DNA from 2 places in the Blautia sp. MSK17_66 genome. Region 2 is predicted to be linked to the other one. Evidence: riboswitches for the same ligand, from Rfam matches in the RefSeq annotation. Region 2 holds a riboswitch; the other holds the start of a gene.
The links. Region 2 has a riboswitch for ZMP and ZTP ahead of LIR34_RS09440 (IMP cyclohydrolase). Riboswitches for the same ligand answer to the same signal wherever they lie in the genome.

Region 1 (7,960 bases), on a different contig from region 2:
ACCTGTGAACAGTTACAATCCAAACACAAAAAAGGAATCCTTCACACGAAAATCTCCCCACCTGAAACACCAGGAGAAATTTTCAAAGGATTCCCCATACGATTAAATTTTTTTAAATTACATAAAATCTTTCTAAACAGATCCTTCAGATCTTCTACACTTGCATTCTTCGGATTTCCCGGTGCACATGCATCTGCATAAGCAGACTCTGCTAGGAACTGAAGGTCTTTTTCTTTGATTGCTTCACCGTAATATTCTCCACAGAAGTCGTCTGCATGCATTGTTTCATCGTTCTTGCCAGCCGGTATTTCGTCTTTTCTCCCTTTGTCAGATTTCTCTCGTTGCCTGCTTCAGCCATTCTTTTTCATCCTCATTTAAATGTGGAGATAATGTTTTATATACTTCCTTATGGTACTCATTAAGTAATTTTCTTTCACGAACGGACATCTGCTCCGGATCAACTCCATCCAGATCAAACGGCACCATCGTCAGATATTCAAAGCACATAAACTGTCCAAAGGAAGTCTTTTCTGCTTTCTTACAAAGGACAATATTCTCATGACGGATTCCAAATTCATTCTCCAGATAATATCCCGGTTCATCCGATGTGAGCATACCTTCTTCCAGCACTGCAGCCGGACTTCCTGCAATATTTTTCCAGCGGATACTGTTTGGTCCCTCATGCACATTGAGGAGATATCCGATACCATGACCTGTGCCATGATTGTAATCTTCTCCCATTTCCCAGAGTGGTTCTCTGGCAATATAGTCCAGATTCAGTCCTGTACATCCGTACTTGAATTTTGCTGCTCCAAGCTTCAGATTTCCGCGAAGAACAGCTGTGAAATATTTCTTTTCTTTATCTGTAACAGGTCCAAGTACTACTGTTCTTGTGATATCTGTTGATCCTTCCAGATAATGTCCGCCTGTATCTGCAAGCACCATTCCTCTTGCCTCAAAAGGAATATCTGTCTCTTCTGTTGCACTGTAATGTACAATTGCAGCATGCTTTCCATATGCAATGATCGGATCAAAGCTGTCTCCCAGAAAATTCTCCTGTTCACTGCGGAACTGGTATAATTTTTCTGCCGCACTGAGCTCAGTAATTGTTTCTTTTCCAGCATTTTCCTTCATCCAGCGGATAAATCTGGTAACTGCAACACCATCTTTGATATGTGCGATCCTTTCATTTTCGACCTCAGTTTTATTCTTAACTGCTTTCGGAAGAAGTGTCAGATTTTCCTCATCCAGAATTGTTACCTCGGACGGGATATTACTTACCAGCCGACTGTTGACATTGGCTTTTGAAAGCAGAACTCTCTTATCAGAATCTATCGTCTGAACATAGGAATAGACATCATCATATGAGTAAATCTCCACTCCATCTGCTTCCAGATTTGCACGAATCTCTCCTGAAAAAACAGTTTCATTTACAAATAATCTGAGTTCTTCATCTGTCATAACAAGATAAGAAAGAACAACAGGACAGCAATGAACATCATTTCCACGGATGTTCAAAAACCATGCAATATCATCCAGCGAAGTAAGTACAAAAATATCTGCTTTCTTTTCCCTCATCTGCTTACGGATTTTCGCAATTTTATCTGCTCTTGACTCGCCTGCCCATTTCACATCCAGTTCCATAGCCGGCTCACAGGAAAGTGCCGGACGGTCACTCCAGATTGCTCCGATAAGATCATCGTTTACAGCAAAAGTAACCTCTTTTTTCTTTAAAAGTTCTTCTAATTCTTCTGCCTCCCTGGCACTGACTGTACGTCCATCAAAGCCAAGGCACATACCCTTTTCAAGCTTTTTTGCAAGAAACTGATGTACTGTCGGCACATCCGGCTCACCCATTTTGAAGAGTTGAATGGTACTTCCTTCAAGCTGGTCTGCAGCCTGCAGAAAATATCTTCCATCCGTCCACAGACCTGCCATATCCTGCATGATCACAGCCGTTCCCGCTGATCCCGTAAATCCGGTAATATACTTTCGACATTTAAAATAATCACCAACATATTCCGATGCATGAAAATCATCCGTCGGCACCAGATATGCGTCAATCTTCTTCTCCCTCATCAAATCCCGAAGAGCATTAAGCCTTTCCAAAACTGTCATTTTCCAATCCTCCCTGACACATTTTATACTTCCTCTATACTACCACATTTCTCCCCCAAAAACCATACACACAAAAATACCAGAACCCCTCTCCATACGCTTTATTACTGTTCACTTCGTTCACAGTTACTACGCTTTACGTATGAAACGGTTCTGGTATTTTATTATCTCCCTATCTTACCTGCTTTTCAGCGTGGTTTACAATCAGCTTTTATCAGAAAAGTCCAGTGATCTTGCCTGTTTCGTCTACATCGATTCTCTCAGCAGCCGGTACTTTCGGGAGTCCTGGCATGGTCATGATCTCGCCTGTGAGGGCTACGATGAAGCCTGCACCTGCGGAAATCTTGAGGTTACGTACAGTAACTTCGAAGTCTGTCGGTGCACCAAGTTTTGTCTGGTCGTCTGTCAGGCTGTACTGTGTCTTAGCTACGCAGATCGGGCAGTTGCCAAATCCGAGTGCTTCAAGCTGTTTTGCCTGTTTCTGAGCATTTGCTGTCAGAACAACTCTCTTACCGCCGTATACTTTCTGTACGATCTGGTTCAGTTTGTCTTCGATAGATCCTTCCAGTTCATATGCATAGGAGAAGTCGTTTGGTTCTTCTACGAGACGGAGAACTTCTTCTGCAAGTTTGATTCCGCCTTCGCCGCCTTTAGCCCATACTTCAGAAAGAGCAACGTTTACGCCGAGTTCTTTACATTTTTCTTCTACAAGGTCAAGTTCTGCCTTTGTATCTGTCGGGAATGCATTGATAGCAACAACACATGGAAGTTTGTATACGTTCTTGATGTTGCTTACATGTTTCAGAAGGTTTGGAAGTCCTTTTTCCAGTGCTTCCAGGTTTTCGTTGTTGAGGTCAGCTTTTGCTACACCGCCATTGTATTTCAGAGCACGTACCGTAGCTACGATAACAACTGCGCTTGGGTGCAGTCCTGCCATACGGCATTTGATGTCGAGAAATTTTTCAGCACCGAGGTCAGCACCGAATCCAGCCTCTGTGATGGTGTAATCAGCAAGTTTCATACACATCTTTGTAGCTGTTACGGAGTTACATCCATGAGCGATGTTTGCGAATGGTCCACCATGAACGATTGCCGGTACATGTTCCAGTGTCTGAACAAGATTTGGTTTCAGAGCATCTTTCAGAAGTGCTGTCATAGCACCTTCTGCATGAAGATCGCCAGCTGTTACCGGTTTCTGCTCGGATACTTTACCATATGTATATCCGATAATAATCCTGGAAAGTCTTGCTTTCAAATCTGAGATGTCGCTTGCAAGACAGAGAACTGCCATGATCTCGGATGCAACAGTAATGTCATATCCGTCTTCACGTGGCATACCGTTTGTTCTTCCACCGAGTCCGTCTACTACATTACGAAGCTGACGGTCGTTCATATCCACGCATCTCTTCCATGTAATCTTTCTCGGGTCAATGTTCAGAGCATTTCCCTGGAAGATATGGTTGTCGATCATTGCTGCAAGAAGGTTGTTTGCTGCACCAATCGCATGGAAGTCACCTGTGAAATGAAGGTTGATATCTTCCATCGGAACTACCTGCGCATAGCCGCCGCCTGCTGCACCACCCTTAACACCAAATACCGGTCCGAGGGATGGCTCACGAAGTGCAACCATAACGTTCTTACCGAGTTTCTGCATTGCATCAGCAAGACCTACGGTTGTAGTAGTTTTTCCTTCACCTGCCGGTGTCGGGTTGATTGCTGTCATAAGAATCAGCTTACCATCTTTTCTGTCGCTTTCTTTTAAAAGATTGTAGTCGATCTTTGCTTTGTATTTTCCGTACTGCTCCAGATATTTGTCATCAATACCTGCTTTTTCTGCAATCTTGGTAATTGGCTGCATTACGCACTCCTGTGCGATTTCGATGTCACTTTTGAATCCCATAATTGTCTCCTTTCATTGTAGACACACCACCAGTTTAACCATATATTCGGTTAAAAAAAACAGTATCCGAGATATTCTCAAATACTGCCCAGACGGTCGACTCTGCAAATCTCTGATTCCCATGTGGTGATTTCCACTGCTCCGCCAGTCATCAGAGACGTTATCAAATTGATAAGAAAATAATATCATATATAACGGAGTTTGTCAATAAATTATCAAATTTTTTCTTTTCTTTTTACAAAATGATAAAGAATTCAAAATAAAAGTTGTGTATTTTTTACAATAAAAATATAAATAAAAATTGTTTTTTATTTTTTCTTTTGTAAAAGAAGGAACGCAAAGGGACTTGGCCAGTCCCCTTGCAACCCCTGGGCTAAAAAGCACACAATTTCTTCTCTCTTCAAATATAAAATAAATCGAAAAATACCAGGACTCCTCTCTCTCGCACGGAGAAGATATCCTGGTATTTTATCATACTACTAACAAACTTTTACACGTGGCCTGGTGGGGTATATTTTCTCAAACTTACTTGCTTTTAGCGGGGCCAAGCAGGGGGAGTCTGAGGGGGACCTTCGGCCTTTCGCAACTTTGAGATGGTCCCCCTCAGGGTTTCATACAGGTGCCAACCTGGCGGGGCTTTGGGCAGTCCCCAATAAATATGGTCCCCCTCAGGGTTTTTGTTAAGGAAGAACCTTAAAAAAGTGGTTTAAGGCTCGGATACAGTTTCTTAAACTTCTGATACTTTTCTTCGTATTTCGCCACAAGTTCTTCTTCTGGCTCAACGGTATCTACTACGTGAGCCATCTTCTTTCCAACAGTCTCAACATCCGGATATGCTCCGCAGCCTACAGCTGCCAGCATGGCTCCTCCCATGGATGGTCCTTCTTCAACTTCAAGGACATCGACTTTGAGGTTCATCACATTTGCGATGATCTTTTTCCAAAGCGGACTTTTTGCTCCGCCGCCGCAGATCTTGGTGCGTTCAATCTTGATTCCGAGCTTTCTTGCTACTTCAAGGGAATCACGAAGTCCAAATGCAACGCCTTCCAGAACGGCCTGTGTCATATCTGCTCTTGTAGTGTCCATGGACATTCCAAAGAATACGCCTCTTGCATCTGGATTATTATGAGGGGATCTTTCTCCCATCAGATATGGAAGGAAGAATACGTTATTTTCTCCAAGTTTCTGGATTGGAGCCTGTTCTGCTGCAAAATCCCTGGTCTGAAGAATTTCTTCTGCCCACCATTTATTACAGGAAGCAGCACTCAGCATACATCCCATAAGATGATAGCTTCCGTCAGCATGACAGAAAGAATGCAGTGCATTGTTCTCGTCAACACCAAAGTTTTTGCTGGAAATAAAGATTGTTCCGGATGTTCCAAGTGAAATGTTACACTGACCGTCACCGACAGTTCCTGTTCCGACCGCAGCAGCTGCATTATCTCCGGCACCTGCCACAACTTTGACATCAGCAGAAAATCCGAGTTCCTCTGCCACTTCCGGCTTCAGCGTTCCGACCACTTCCCAGCTCTCATACAGTTTCGGAAGCTGTTCTTCTCTTACATCGCAGATCTCCATCATTTCCCTGGACCAGCAGCGGTTCTTTACATCAAGAAGAAGCATACCGGATGCATCAGAAACATCTGTGCAGAAAGATCCGGAAAGTCTGTAAGCAAGATAGTCTTTCGGAAGCATGATCTTGGCAATTTTTGCAAATTTCTCCGGCTCATTTTTCTTCATCCACAGGATCTTCGGAGCTGTAAAACCTGCAAAAGCAATGTTTGCTGTATATGCAGACAGTTTCTCTTTACCGATTTCATTGTTGAGATATTCTGTTTCTTTCTGGGAACGTCCATCATTCCAGAGGATTGCCGGGCGGATAACCTTGTCATTCTCATCCAGCGTTACCAGTCCATGCATCTGTCCCCCGAAGCCAATTCCGGCTACCTTGGAACGATCAATCCCCTCCGTCAGTTCTTTCATTCCCTCTACGCTCTGCGTAAACCAGTCCTCCGGATTCTGTTCTGACCAGCCCGGATGCGGAAAAAATAATGGATATTCTTTTGATACAATATTACAGATCTTGCCGGATTCTTCCATAAGAAGAAGTTTTACGGCAGAAGTCCCTAAATCTATGCCAATATAGTACATTTTTCCTCCTAACTGTGCATCTGCATTCATACCTGCAGATGCACATTCTGTCTGCGGATCATCCCCACGGATTTTCTGTCGGGTATCTCACACCTGCCGGCTGATTGTATCCAATCTCATCGACCGGAACACCGATATATTTAAATACCTCAAAGAGAGCTTTTCCATGATGTCCGAATGCTACTGCACCGTGATGCGGATATCCTCCCTCGATCAGGACATGGCGATAGAAACGTCCCATTTCCGGGATAGCAAAGACACCAATCGCGCCAAAGGAACGGGTTGCAACCGGGAGCACTTCGCCGTGTGCGATATAGGCACGAAGTTTGTTATCAGCCGTGCTCTGCAGACGATAGAATGTGATATCACCAGGTTTGATGTCACCCTCCAGAGTACCGTTTGTAACTTCGATCGGAAGAGATCTTGCCATGATCATCTGGTATTTCATTTCACAGAAGGAAAGTTTGCTCGAAGCAGTGTTTCCACAGTGGAATCCCATGAATGTGTCTTTCAGTGTATAATTGTATTTTCCCTCGATGGACTCTTTATACATATCCTTCGGTACAGAGTTGTTGATATCAAGCAGGGTAACGACATCGTTGCTTACAACCTGTCCGATGAATTCACTTAATGTACCATAAATATCAACTTCGCAGGATACCGGAATGCCCTGGGCAGTCAGACGGCTATTTACATAGCATGGAACAAATCCAAACTGTGTCTGGAATGCCGGCCAGCATTTTCCTGTCAGAGTTACATATTTACGGTATCCTCTGTGATCTCTTACCCAGTCTTTCAGAGTCAGTTCATACTGAGCAAGTTTCGGAAGGACCTCTGGTTTCTTGTTTCCGGCACCAAGTTCTTCTTCCATTTCTTTTACAATTTCCGGGATTCTTTCATCGCCTTCGTGCTTATTGAATGCTTCAAAGAGATCCAGTTCAGAGTTTTCTTCAATCTCTACGCCAAGATTGTAGAGCTGTTTGATCGGTGCATTGCAGGCAAGGAAGTTTGTCGGACGCGGTCCAAAGCTGATGATCTTAAGATTGCTCAGTCCTTCAACTGCTCTTGCGATCGGAAGGAACTCATGAATCATATCTGCACAGTCTTCGGCATCACCAACCGGATATTCCGGGATATAGGCTTTTACATTACGAAGCTGCAGGTTATAGCTTGCATTCAGCATACCGCAGTAAGCATCTCCACGTCCCTGGCAAAGGTTATCCTGTGTCTCCTCTGCTGCTGCGATAAACATTTTTGGTCCGTCGAAATGTTTTGCAAGAAGTGTTTCGGAAATTTCAGGTCCAAAGTTTCCAAGGTAAACACAAAGTGCATTGCAGCCTGCTTTTTTGATGTCCTCAAGAGCCTGTACCATATGAATTTCGCTTTCTACGATACAGATTGGACATTCGTAGATATCCTTTGCATCATATTTGTTTGTATAAGCCTCTACAAGAGCTTTTCTTCTGTTTACAGAAAGTGATTCCGGGAAGCAGTCACGGCTGACTGCAACGATTCCAACTTTTACTTCTGGCATATTGTTCATGATAAAAATTCCTCCATATTATTATAAATTAAATTATCTGTATATTCTTACCCTTCAGTCCATTAAACGCACCTTCGATAGCTGCTTCCTCATGTGCGATCAGCCATTTATTCTTAGCTGTGAGAAGTCTGTCTTCTCCTTTATCTTCTTTATCAAAAGTCAGCTCTGTATTTGTTCCCTTCGGTAAAACAACGACACACTGGAAACCTGTTTCTTTTACATGACATGGTGCATAATGAAGAGTGGTT
Region 2 (7,960 bases):
TGGGAACTGTTTTTATGTATCGTGACAATAAGCCATATGACATTGAGGATATCATTGTCAGTGAATATGGCACAACGGTCGTAGGACTGGAGATGATGCGTGCAGTACACGAGGAGAATGCAGAGGAGGACCGTAAGCAGCAGGTTGTTAAGTCAGCCTTTAATACCCTGTCATTCTCAGAACTGGAGGCAATCATCCATATCTTTGATGAACTGGATGGAGAAGAAGGAATCCTGGTTGCGAGCAAGATCGCAGACCGTGTGGGAATCACCAGATCCGTAATTGTAAATGCCCTGCGTAAGTTTGAGAGTGCAGGTGTTATCGAATCCCGTTCTTCCGGTATGAAAGGAACCTATATCAAGGTTCTCAATGAAGTGATCTTTGATGAACTGGAAGAGATCAAAGCCCAGAGAAATAAGAAATCATGATCAGAAACTGATCAGAAATAAAGTCAGAGAAGCTCTTTGTCACTGAGTAAAGATTCAGTGGGAAAGAGCTTTTCTGATGTAATGGTGTCAGAATAGGTGCATTCACCTGTATAAAAAATTAATGAAAAACAGTAAAATAAGAAAACTAAAGAAAATATAAGAAAAAAAGAGATAATATTTGAAAATATAAAAATTAACAACTGTAAAAAGAGTTGCAGAAAATAGCGTAATTCAATAATATAAGGACAGTGATTAGCACTCAGACGAAATGAGTGCTAGCAATCGAAAGCAAGGCAACAATAAAGGAGGAAAATAGATCATGAAATTAGTACCTTTAGGTGACAGAGTTGTATTAAAACAGTTAGAAGCAGAAGAAACAACAAAATCCGGTATTGTACTTCCGGGTCAGGCACAGGAAAAACCACAGCAGGCAGAAGTTATCGCTGTAGGACCTGGCGGAGTTGTTGATGGTAAAGAAGTAAAGATGGAAGTGGAAACAGGTAATAAGGTTATCTATTCCAAATATGCAGGAACAGAAGTAAAGCTTGACGGCGAAGAATACATCATCGTAAAACAGAATGATATTCTTGCAATCGTTGAATAATATTTTTTTAATTGACATTATTTCAGGAGGACAGTTATCATGGCAAAAGAAATTAAATTTGGTTCAGAAGCAAGAGCTGCACTTGAAGCTGGTGTAAACAAACTTGCAGATACAGTAAGAGTAACAATCGGTCCAAAAGGAAGAAACGTTGTACTTGACAAATCTTTCGGTGCTCCGCTCATCACAAACGATGGTGTTACAATCGCAAAAGAAATCGAACTGGAAGACAGATTTGAAAACATGGGTGCACAGCTTATCAAAGAAGTTGCATCCAAGACAAATGATGTAGCAGGTGATGGTACTACAACAGCTACTGTTCTTGCACAGGCAATGGTTCATGAGGGAATGAAGAACCTGGCAGCAGGTGCTAACCCGATCATCCTCAGAAAAGGAATGAGAAAAGCAACAGATACAGCTGTAGAAGCAATCAAAGAGATGAGCCAGAAAATCAGCGGCAAAGCACAGATCGCAAACGTAGCAGCAATCTCTGCAAGTGATGAAGAAGTTGGTCAGCTTGTTGCAGATGCAATGGAAAAAGTTTCCAACGATGGTGTTATCACTGTAGAAGAATCCAAGACAATGCATACAGAGCTTGATCTGGTAGAAGGTATGCAGTTTGACCGTGGATATATTTCTGCTTATATGTCTACAGACATGGAAAAAATGGAAGCAGTTCTGGAAGATCCGTATATCCTGATCACAGACAAGAAAATCAGCAATATTCAGGAAGTACTTCCGTTACTGGAGCAGGTTGTTCAGGCAGGTGCAAAACTTCTTATTATTGCAGAAGATGTAGAAGGTGAAGCTCTGACAACTCTGATCGTAAATAAATTAAGAGGAACTTTCCAGGTAGTAGCTGTCAAAGCTCCGGGATATGGTGACAGAAGAAAAGAAATGCTGCAGGATATCGCTATCCTGACAGGCGGACAGGTAATTTCCGATGAACTGGGCCTGGATCTTAAAGAAGCTACCATGGCACAGCTTGGTCGTGCAAAATCTGTTAAGGTTGCAAAAGAAAATACAGTTATTGTTGACGGACTTGGTGACAAGAAGGCAATTGCTGACCGTGTTGCTCAGATCCGTGGACAGATCGCAGAGACAAAATCTGAATTTGACAAAGAAAAATTACAGGAAAGACTTGCAAAACTGGCTGGCGGCGTAGCTGTTATCCGTGTTGGTGCTGCAACTGAAACTGAGATGAAAGAAGCAAAACTTCGTCTGGAGGATGCTCTTGCAGCTACAAGAGCAGCTGTAGAAGAGGGAATCATCGCAGGCGGCGGATCTGCTTACATCCATGCTTCCAAGAAGGTTGCTGAACTGGTTGCAACTCTGGAAGGTGATGAGAAGACAGGTGCAAATGTTATCCTTAAAGCACTGGAGGCTCCATTATTCCATATTTCTGCAAATGCAGGACTGGAAGGCTCTGTTATCATCAACAAGGTAAGAGAATCTGAGCCAGGCGTTGGATTTGATGCACTGAATGAATGCTATGTAGATATGGTAGGAGCAGGTATCCTTGACCCGGTTAAGGTTACAAGAAGTGCTCTGCAGAACGCTACAAGCGTTGCATCTACTCTGCTTACTACAGAATCTGTAGTAGCAACAATTAAAGAAGATACTCCGGCTATGCCGGCAGGCGCACCAGGAATGGGCGGAATGATGTAATCAAAAGTTTTTAAAGATCGGACCAGCGTCATAGACGCTGGTCTTTTTTTGTGATAGAATAATTACAGATTCATAAAACAAATAAGGAGAGAAAGACGCAGATGAGTGATTTATATTCAGAATTTCTGGTAAAGAAAGAACCAACTACAAAAGATGCGGTGATCAAGTATGGAATGATCATACTGACTGCAGTGGCAGCAGCGGCAGGACTTATGTTCAGTTTCGTGTTTCTTCTGGCAGCGGTTGTGCTTGGAGTCGCATGTTATTTCATTGTGCCGAGGACAGATCTTGAATATGAGTATCTTTTTGTGAACGGTGAAATGGACATCGACATGGTTATGGCCAAGTCCAAACGTAAAAAAGCAATAACAGTGAACATCAAGGAGGCAGATCTTGTGGCGCCAGTGGATTCTCACCGTCTGGATTACTACAACAGCAGCAGTAAAATGAAAACCCTGGATTACTCTTCAGGAAATTCTGGTCACAAGCGTTTTGCAGTCATCACCAGAGACAAGGGAGAGAATTGCAGGATCATCATTGAGCCAGATGAACAAATGCAGCAGGCTATCAAAAATTCAGCACCGAGCAAAGTTTTTTTGGATTGACACTGCAAATTATTTTTGTTAAACTAGGGAACAAAATCAAAATAACATAATATACAAGGGAGGAAATGCAATGGGTACTATCATTGGTGAAGGAATTACATTCGATGATGTTCTTTTAGTTCCGGCATACTCAAAGGTAATTCCGAATCAGGTAGATGTCACAACGTATTTAACAAAGAAGGTAAAACTGAACATTCCTATGATGAGCGCAGGAATGGATACAGTTACCGAGCACAGGATGGCGATCGCTATGGCCAGACAGGGCGGTATCGGTATTATTCACAAGAATATGTCCATCGAGGCACAGGCAGACGAGGTAGACAAGGTAAAACGTTCTGAGAACGGTGTTATCACAGATCCATTCTTTTTATCCGCAGAAAATACTCTTGAAGATGCAAACAACCTGATGGCGAAATTCCGTATTTCCGGTGTTCCGATCACAGAGGGAAGAAAGCTGGTAGGTATCATTACCAACCGTGATCTTAAATTCGAAACAGACTTTTCAAAGAAAATCAGAGAGTGCATGACATCTGAAGGACTGATCACAGCCAAAGAAGGAATCACTCTTGAAGAAGCAAAGAAGATTCTGGCTAAATCCCGTAAAGAAAAATTACCCATTGTAGATGATGATTTCAACTTAAAAGGTCTGATCACGATCAAGGATATTGAGAAACAGATCAAATATCCTCTTGCAGCCAAAGACGCACAGGGACGTCTTCTCTGCGGTGCGGCAGTTGGTATCACAGCCAATGTCCTTGCACGTGTAGATGCACTGGTTAAGGCAAATGTAGACGTTATTGTTATCGACTCCGCACATGGACATTCTGAGAATATCCTTCGCGCAGTACGTCAGATCAAGGACGTATATCCGGATCTTCAGGTGATCGCAGGAAACGTTGCTACAGGAGAAGCTACCAAGGCTCTGATCGATGCCGGTGTAGATGCTGTCAAGGTTGGTATCGGACCTGGATCTATCTGTACAACACGTGTCGTTGCAGGTATCGGTGTTCCGCAGGTTACAGCTGTTATGGACTGCTATGAAGTTGCAAACCGCTATGGTATTCCGATCATCGCAGATGGCGGAATCAAATATTCCGGAGATATCACTAAGGCAATCGCAGCTGGTGCCAATGTCTGCATGATGGGAAGTATCTTTGCAGGATGCGATGAGAGCCCGGGAACATTTGAACTGTATCAGGGACGTAAATACAAAGTATACCGTGGTATGGGATCCATCGCAGCCATGGAAAACGGCAGCAAGGACCGCTACTTCCAGCAGGATGCCAAGAAACTGGTTCCGGAAGGAGTAGAGGGACGTGTAGCATACAAGGGACATGTAGAGGATACCGTATTCCAGTTAATGGGCGGTCTTCGTTCCGGTATGGGATACTGCGGAGCAGAAACAATTGAGAAGCTTAAGACAACAGGAAGATTTATTAAGATTTCTGCTGCATCACTTAAGGAATCTCATCCGCATGATATCCATATTACAAAGGAAGCTCCGAACTACAGCGTAGATGAATAAATTTGTTCTTGCGTAATTGGATAAATTAGTATATTATGTAATTGTTCGCAGGTAGTATTCCGCGAGGTGTTTTGCCATGAATGTGGCAAAATCCCGAGACATACAGGGCAAAATGCCATCACCGAAGGTGATTGGGAATGCATTTTGACCAGGTTACTGTGAACGGAGTGAACAGTATATTATGATGATTATAACGACTGCATGACTGGCGGAAGTAGGAGTACCTACAGGGAGTGCAGTAAGTAAACGTGCCGACCGCCTGGGCAGCCTGTGGAAGCAGACTACCCAGGCGGTTTTTTCGATTTAAAATCGAGGTGGCGACATCCGATTCTATTAATTACCAAAAGGAGAAGTGATCATGGAAAGAATTTCACTGGAAAATGAACTGAAAAACAATTCCTACCCGGGAAGAGGAATTATTATTGGACGTTCCGCAGACGGAACCAAGGCAGTAACAGCTTATTTTATCATGGGAAGAAGTGAAAACAGCAGGAATCGAGTATTTGTTGAGGATGGAGAGGGAATTCGCACACAGGCATTTGATCCATCCAAACTGACAGATCCGAGCCTGATCATTTATGCTCCGGTACGTGTACTGGGAAATAAGACAATTGTGACAAACGGTGATCAGACAGATACAATCTACGAGGGAATGGACAAACAGCTTACCTTCGAGCAGTCCTTAAGAACACGTGAATTCGAGCCGGACGGACCGAACTATACACCAAGAATTTCCGGTGTTATGCATATTGAGAATGGTGAATACAGCTATGCAATGTCAATTCTCAAGAGCAACAACGGAAATCCAGATGCATGTCTCCGTTATACTTATGCATACGAGAAAGCAATTCCGGGAGAGGGCCGTTTCATTCATACCTACAAATGCGACGGTAATCCGCTTCCAAGCTTTGAGGGAGAACCGAAGCTTGTGGATATTCCAAATGATATGGAGGCCTTTACAGAGCTTCTGTGGAACAGCCTGAACGAAGAGAATAAAGTTTCTCTGTTTGTACGTTATATTGACATTGCAACAGGAAATTATGAAACAAAGATCGTAAACAAGAATAAGTAAGAGACGGAGGAAGAATAAGATGAACGAATTACAGTTAAAATACGGATGTAACCCAAACCAGAAACCTTCCAGAATTTACATGGAGGACGGAAGTGAGCTTCCGATTAAGGTTCATTCCGGAAAACCAGGATATATCAACTTCCTGGATGCATTTAACGGCTGGCAGCTTGTGCGCGACCTCAAAAAAGCAACAGGACTTCCGGCAGCCACTTCCTTCAAGCATGTTTCACCGGCAGGTGCGGCAGTAGGACTTCCGCTTGATGAGACACTGGCAAAGATCTACTGGGTAGATGATATGAACTGGAAAGAGTTTTCTCCGCTTGCCTGTGCGTATGCAAGAGCCAGAGGTGCAGACCGTATGTCCTCTTTTGGAGATTTTATTTCTCTTTCTGATGTCTGCGATAAAGACACAGCAATGCTGATCAAGAGAGAGGTTTCTGATGGTGTCATTGCACCGGGATACACAGAGGAAGCACTGGAAATTCTTGGACAGAAGAAAAAAGGTAATTACAATGTGATCGAGATCGATCCGGATTATGTACCGGCTCCACTGGAGCACAAACAGGTATATGGAGTGACCTTTGAACAGGGTCGCCAGGAACTGGCAATCAATGATGAACTGATCTCCAACATTGTGACTGAGAATAAAGAACTCACAGAAGAAGCAAAGAGAGATCTTAAGGTTTCTCTGATCATTCTGAAATATACACAGTCCAACTCTGTATGCTTTGTCAAAGACGGACAGGCAATCGGCGTCGGAGCAGGACAGCAGTCCCGTGTACACTGCACCAGACTTGCAGGACAGAAGGCTGATAACTGGTTCCTTCGTCAGAGTCCTCAGGTTTTGAATCTTCCGTTCAAAGATACTATCAGCAGAGCAGAGCGTGACAACGCAATCGATGTTTACATTGGCGAAGAATACATGGATGTTCTGGCAGATGGAGCATGGGAGAATGTATTTACTGAGAAACCGGCAGTATTCACAAAAGAAGAAAAGCGTGCATGGCTGGATCAGATGACAGATGTAACACTTGGATCAGACGCATTCTTCCCGTTCAGTGATAATATTGAACGAGCACATAAGAGCGGTGTGAAATTTATTGCACAGCCGGGTGGCTCTGTAAGAGATGATGCAGTGATCGAAACCTGCAACAAATATGGAATGGTGATGGCATTTACAGGAATCAGACTGTTCCATCACTAAGAAAATAAAATATAAGATAAAAAGAGAGAGAAAGCTTCTGAACAAACAAAAGAGGAGCTTTCTCTTTTTGACTTTATCGGATTATGATGAAAATATTCTTATAACAAAAAAAGAACCAGGAACGATTCCTGATTCTTAAGAGCGATAGACGGGGCTCGAACCCGCGGTCTCGACCTTGGCAAGGTCGCGCGTTACCAACTACGCCACTATCGCATATGTCTTGTTTGGAAGTTTTAATTGTTTTCCTCAGCGACAAGACATACTATACCAGATAGATTTGTATTTGTCAAATGTTTTTTTGAAAAAAATTCAAAAATTTGAAAAAAAGTTTTTCAGTGCTATTTTGGACGCTTTGTTAAAAAAGAGTGAAAACTTTGTGTAAATTTGAAATCGCACATGTCATGTGCTACAATACTCACAGAAATAGAATTGTGCTATATGGATCAAACAGGACAGTGATGCTCAAAGTTGGAAATATAGTAAACTGTTCACAGGTAATATCCCGCGAGGTGTTTTGCCATGAATATGGCAAAATCCCGAGACATACGGGGCAAAATGCCATCACCGAAGGTGATTTGGAATGCATTTTGACCAAGTTACTGCGAACGGAGTGAACAGTAACAAATATAGTAAACTGACAGAAAGAGGTGAAAGATTCGTGAAGAAGAGAACGACGGCCCTTTTGCTGGGGAGTGTGCTGTTATGTCATGCATCCCTGGTTTATGGCGAAGTTCCGGATTATGATACAGTGCTGGAAACGGCACAGAAGGAAAATAAGTCTGTCCAGACATTTGAGACAGATGATGGTAAGGGGAATACGGTTCAGGTAACAGCAGATAAGAAAACACTTTATGTGA

Region 1: another riboswitch for ZMP and ZTP. It lies ahead of LIR34_RS10095 (formate--tetrahydrofolate ligase); the one in region 2 lies ahead of LIR34_RS09440 (IMP cyclohydrolase).

The regions. Positions count from the first base shown of each region.
Region 1 covers NZ_JAJBNQ010000016.1:79,345-87,304, forward strand. The annotation lists partial or broken gene LIR34_RS17975 (lactaldehyde reductase) at 123-245, opposite strand; gene LIR34_RS10085 (hypothetical protein) at 212-358, opposite strand; gene LIR34_RS10090 (aminopeptidase P family protein) at 328-2,118, opposite strand; gene LIR34_RS10095 (formate--tetrahydrofolate ligase) at 2,333-4,018, opposite strand; ZMP/ZTP riboswitch at 4,098-4,180, opposite strand; gene xylB (xylulokinase) at 4,712-6,169, opposite strand; gene LIR34_RS10105 (L-fucose/L-arabinose isomerase family protein) at 6,228-7,712, opposite strand; gene LIR34_RS10110 (DUF4867 family protein) at 7,741-7,960, opposite strand, start outside.
Region 2 covers NZ_JAJBNQ010000015.1:45,549-53,508, forward strand. The annotation lists gene codY (GTP-sensing pleiotropic transcriptional regulator CodY) at 1-428, shown strand, start outside; gene groES (co-chaperone GroES) at 748-1,032, shown strand; gene groL (chaperonin GroEL) at 1,072-2,697, shown strand; gene LIR34_RS09430 (DUF6106 family protein) at 2,799-3,302, shown strand; gene guaB (IMP dehydrogenase) at 3,373-4,827, shown strand; ZMP/ZTP riboswitch at 5,019-5,099, shown strand; gene LIR34_RS09440 (IMP cyclohydrolase) at 5,186-5,899, shown strand; gene LIR34_RS09445 (phosphoribosylaminoimidazolecarboxamide formyltransferase) at 5,919-7,103, shown strand; tRNA gene LIR34_RS09450 (tRNA-Gly) at 7,244-7,316, opposite strand; gene LIR34_RS09455 (3D domain-containing protein) at 7,762-7,960, shown strand, end outside.